2 regions of the Streptomyces sp. ITFR-6 genome follow, and region 2 is predicted to be linked to the other one. Evidence: riboswitches for the same ligand, from Rfam matches in the RefSeq annotation. Region 2 holds a riboswitch; the other holds the start of a gene.
What was found. A riboswitch is a leader RNA that binds a small molecule or an ion and turns the genes downstream of it on or off. The one in region 2 is predicted to bind glycine.
Positions count from the first base shown of each region.

Region 1: linked by a shared signal. The riboswitch ahead of gcvT (glycine cleavage system aminomethyltransferase GcvT) and the one ahead of gcvP (aminomethyl-transferring glycine dehydrogenase) in region 2 are both predicted to bind glycine.

Region 1 is NZ_CP134612.1:2,282,679-2,285,062, forward strand. It holds gene RLT59_RS10110 (AAA family ATPase) at 1-655, opposite strand, end outside; glycine riboswitch at 812-904, shown strand; gene gcvT (glycine cleavage system aminomethyltransferase GcvT) at 1,045-2,160, shown strand; gene gcvH (glycine cleavage system protein GcvH) at 2,253-2,384, shown strand, end outside.
Region 2 is NZ_CP134612.1:7,365,090-7,367,473, forward strand. It holds gene RLT59_RS33535 (DNA polymerase IV) at 1-548, shown strand, start outside; gene RLT59_RS33540 (PRC-barrel domain-containing protein) at 473-841, opposite strand; glycine riboswitch at 955-1,051, shown strand; gene gcvP (aminomethyl-transferring glycine dehydrogenase) at 1,245-2,384, shown strand, end outside.

The DNA of each region.
Region 1 (2,384 bases), 5.1 Mb from region 2:
TCCGGGTCAGCAGCGCCGCCGCCTCCCGGTCCAGCAGGACCGCCGATGCGCAGCCGAGCGGCAGCAGTCCGGTCTCGGTCTCCCGCAGCAGCCTCCGCAGCGCCCTGCGGTGCCGGGCGAACGCGTATCCGGAGACGCCGCGCCCCCGCTCGATCTGCCCGGCCCGCGCCGTCTGCGGGCTGACGTCGAGCAGGACGAGGTGCAGGACACGGCCGTGCCGCCGGGCGTCGCGCGCCAGCCAGCCGCGCACCCAGGACTGGGTACCGCAGTCGTGCACGACGACGGAGACGCCGGAGCGCAGCACCCGCCACAGCCCCCAGTAGTGGGCGACGCGGACGAGCGGGCGGTAGAGGGCGTACGGGACTAAGCGCGGCAGCACGGCGGCCCAGCGGTCCCTGGTGTCCTGGGAGTCGATGACGCGGGCGGACACGGCCCGTCCGATCAGGGTCGATTTGCCGCTGCCCGGCAGCCCGGAGACCACCACCACATCGCCCGCCATGAAGTGCAGGCCGCGCGGGCTGCGCCCGGCCCGGTCGCGCAGGTCCCGGACGACGGGTCCGCGCGGCCCCAGCGCCTCCCGGGCCGGCGCACCCGACTGTGCGGGCAGTGCGCCGTGCGCGGCCCCCGCGGTCGTCGCGTACCGCTGCAACGCCATCACCATCCCCCTGTCGGCCGACCCACACCTGCCAAGAAGTGTAAAGAAAAGGTAATGCGGCACAAGCGCGCGACCCGCCGGATCCGGTGGGGTACCGGCGCCCCACTGGCCGGAGATGCGTGCGATGATGGCCCGGCCAACTGCATAAAGGCCGCTTGAATCCGCGCGGGAGAGTTCCGGCCACAGGCCGGGCGCCGAAGGAGCAAGATCCTCCCTTGAATCTCTCAGGCCCCGTACCGCGTGGATGAGGCAGATCTGAAAAGCGAGTCGCCCCGCGGCTCCACCCAAGGTGCAAGCCGAACCCCTCCGGGTCTCTCGGCGAACCTCTCAGGTTCCGATGACAGATGGGGAGGGATCGTCCTCGTCGTCATGCCCTGGGAGCCATATCCATGAGCACCGCCCCCCGTCTCACCGCCCTCGACGCCCTGCACCGTTCGCTGGGCGCCACGATGACCGACTTCGCGGGCTGGGACATGCCGCTGCGGTACGCCAGTGAGCGCGACGAGCACATCGCCGTGCGCACGAAGGCCGGCCTCTTCGACCTCTCCCACATGGGCGAGATCACCGTCACCGGCCCCCAGGCCGTGGACCTGCTGAACTTCGCGCTGGTCGGCAACATCGGCACCGTCTCGGTGGGCCGGGCCCGCTACACGATGATCTGCGCCGAGGACGGCGGCATCCTGGACGACCTGATCGTGTACCGGCTGGCGGAGACCGAGTACATGGTGGTCGCCAACGCGGGCAACGCGCAGATCGTGCTGGACGCGCTGACCGCCCGCGCCGAGGGCTTCGACGCCGAGGTGCGCGACGACCGCGACGCGTACGCGCTGCTGGCCGTCCAGGGCCCGGAGTCCCCCGCCATCCTGGCCGCCGTCACCGACGCGGACCTGGACGGGCTGAAGTACTACGCCGGACTGCCCGGCACGGTCGCCGGGGTCCCCGCGCTGATCGCCCGTACCGGCTACACCGGCGAGGACGGCTTCGAGCTGTTCGTCGCGCCCGAGCACGCCGAGCAGCTGTGGAAGGCGCTGACCGAGGCCGGCGCCTCGCGCGGGCTGATCCCGTGCGGGCTGTCCTGCCGCGACACGCTGCGCCTGGAGGCGGGCATGCCGCTGTACGGGCACGAGCTGACCACCTCCCTCACCCCGTTCGACGCCGGTCTCGGCCGGGTCGTGAAGTTCGAGAAGGAGGGCGACTTCGTCGGCCGCAAGGCCCTGGAGTCCGCCGCGGAACGCGCCGAGACCGCCCCGCCCCGCAAGCTCGTCGGCCTGGTCGCCGAGGGCCGCCGGGTGCCGCGCGCCGGGTTCCCCGTCGTCGCCGGCGGCCAGGTCATCGGCGAGGTCACCTCCGGCGCCCCCTCGCCCACCCTCGGCAAGCCGATCGCCATGGCGTACGTCGACGCCGCGCACGCCACGCCCGGCACCGAGGGCGTCGCGGTGGACATCCGGGGCAGCCACGAGCCGTACGAGGTCGTGGCGCTGCCGTTCTACAAGCGCCGGAAGTAACGGCCGCCCGCGTCGAGAAGTGACGCAGTCGCGTCTCACACCGTAAGACCATCGTTCATCAGCACTCCCCCGCGTACAGGAGAATTCAGGTCATGAGCAACCCCCAGCAGCTGCGGTACAGCAAGGAGCACGAGTGGCTGTCGGCCGTCGAGGACGGCGTGGCCACGGTCGGCATCACGGAGCACGCGGCCAACGCGCTCGGTGACGTCGTCTTCGCCCAGCTC
Region 2 (2,384 bases):
ACCCCACGGTCGTCCGGGAGGCCGCGGCGCGGCTGCTGGAGTCCGTGGACACCACCGGGGGAGTGCGGCTGCTGGGAGTGGGCGTCACCGGGTTGGCCGACTACACCCAGGAGGATCTGTTCGCGCAGGCGGCCGACGAGCGCGCCGCGGCGGGGCTCGCCGCGGCCCTCGCCGCCGGGCCGGCCGGTGGTGCGGAGGCCGTCGGGGAGGCCGGAGCGGACGAGGACAGACCGCAGCCCGTGGAGCCGGAACCGGAGAGCGCGGAGCAGCTCGCCGCCCGGCGCTGGCCGGCCGGACACGACGTGCGGCACGACACCCACGGCCATGGCTGGGTACAGGGCAGCGGGGTCGGCCGGGTCACGGTGCGCTTCGAGGAGCCGGAATCGGCGCCCGGCCGGGTGCGTACGTTCCGCATCGACGATCCGGAACTCCGGCCGGCCGATCCGCTGCCGCTCCTACGGGACCCGGCCGACTACTCGTCCTGGCCGGCCAGCCTGCCGAAGTCCCGGTCGGGGGCGGTCTCCTCGGGCGGGGAGTCCAGACCGTAGTGCCGGTAGAGCTGGAGCTCCTGCTCCGGTGAGAGGTGCCGGCCGACCCCGAAGTCGGGTGCGTCCCTGATCAGCCTGCGGTCGAAGGGGACGTGCAGCACGTCCTTGACGAATTCGCTGGGCTCCAGCGGGACGAAGGCGTCCCGGCTGAACAGTCCGGTGCGTACGGCCGCCCACTCCGGCACACCGGTCGCGTCGTCGAGGTACACCTCGTCCACGGTTCCGATCTTGGTGCCCTCGCGGTCGAAGGCCTTGTGGCCGATCAGGCTGCGCGGATCGATGTCGGTCTGCACGGTCCCTCCCACGGGTCGCGGGTACTCCACAGGAACCACAGAAGTGCAGATCCGTGGGGTTGGCCACTCGAAAACTCTGCCGGGCACCCCGCTGGTAGGCTGGGGGCGGCTGCTTACCCCGTGCGGGAGAGTCCTCCGGAGCGAGTCCGGAGGCGCCGAAGGAGCAAATCCTCCCCGGAATCTCTCAGGCCCCCGTACCGCACGGACGAGGTCACTCTGGAAAGCAGGGCGGGTTCCGCACGGCCGGGTGCCGAGTGGGTCCCTCCCTCACCGACGGTGAAAGCCGGTGCGCGCAGTGGGCACCGGTGAAGCTCTCAGGTTGAGATGACAGAGGGGGAGGCCGTTCGGGCACCCCGCGCCGCGGTGCCCCTCGCAGGTCGTGACAGACCAGGAGGCCTCCACCATGACCCCCCGCCGCACTTTGCTCTCCCAGCTGGAACAGGGAATCCCGTTCGAGCAGCGTCATATCGGTCCCGACGCCGCGGCGCAGGCGAAGATGCTCGCCCAGGTCGGTTACGGCTCGCTCGACGAGCTCACCTCGGCCGCCGTGCCCGATGTCATCCGCAGCGCGGAGGCGCTCCAGCTGCCGGAGGCCCGCACAGAGGCCGAGGTGCTGGCCGAGCTGCGGGCGCTCGCCGACCGCAACCAGGTGCTGGTCCCGATGATCGGGCTCGGCTACTACGGCACGTTCACCCCGCCGGTGATCCTCCGCAACGTGATGGAGAACCCCGCCTGGTACACGGCCTACACGCCGTACCAGCCGGAGATCTCACAGGGCCGCCTCGAAGCCCTCCTGAACTTCCAGACGATGGTCGCGGACCTGACCGGGCTGCCCACCTCCGGCGCCTCGCTGCTCGACGAGGGCACCGCCGCCGCCGAGGCGATGGCGCTGGCGCGGCGCGTCGGCAAGGTGAAGAACGGCGTCTTCCTGGTCGACGCCGACGCCCTCCCGCAGACCGTCGCCGTGATCCGGACCCGCGCGGAACCGACCGGTGTCGAGGTCGTCGTGGCGGACCTGGCCGACGGCATCCCGGCGGAGATCGCCGAGCGCGGCGTCTTCGGCGTACTGCTGCAGTACCCGGGCGCCTCCGGAGCCGTGCGCGACCTGCGGCCCGTCATCGAGCAGTCCCACGAGCTGGGCGCGATCGTCACCGTCGCCGCTGACCTGCTGGGGCTCACCCTGCTCACCTCGCCCGGCGAGCTGGGCGCGGACATCGCGGTGGGCACCACCCAGCGCTTCGGCGTGCCGATGGGCTTCGGCGGACCGCACGCCGGCTTCATGGCCGTGCGCGAGAAGTTCGCCCGCAGCCTGCCGGGCCGCCTCGTCGGCGTCTCCGTGGACGCGGACGGCAACAAGGCCTACCGGCTGGCCCTCCAGACCCGCGAGCAGCACATCCGCCGCGAGAAGGCCACCAGCAACATCTGCACCGCTCAGGTGCTGCTCGCCGTGATGGCCGGCATGTACGCCGTCTACCACGGCCCCGACGGGCTGCGGACGATCGCGCGGCGCACCCACCGCTACGCCGCGATCCTCGCGCAGGGC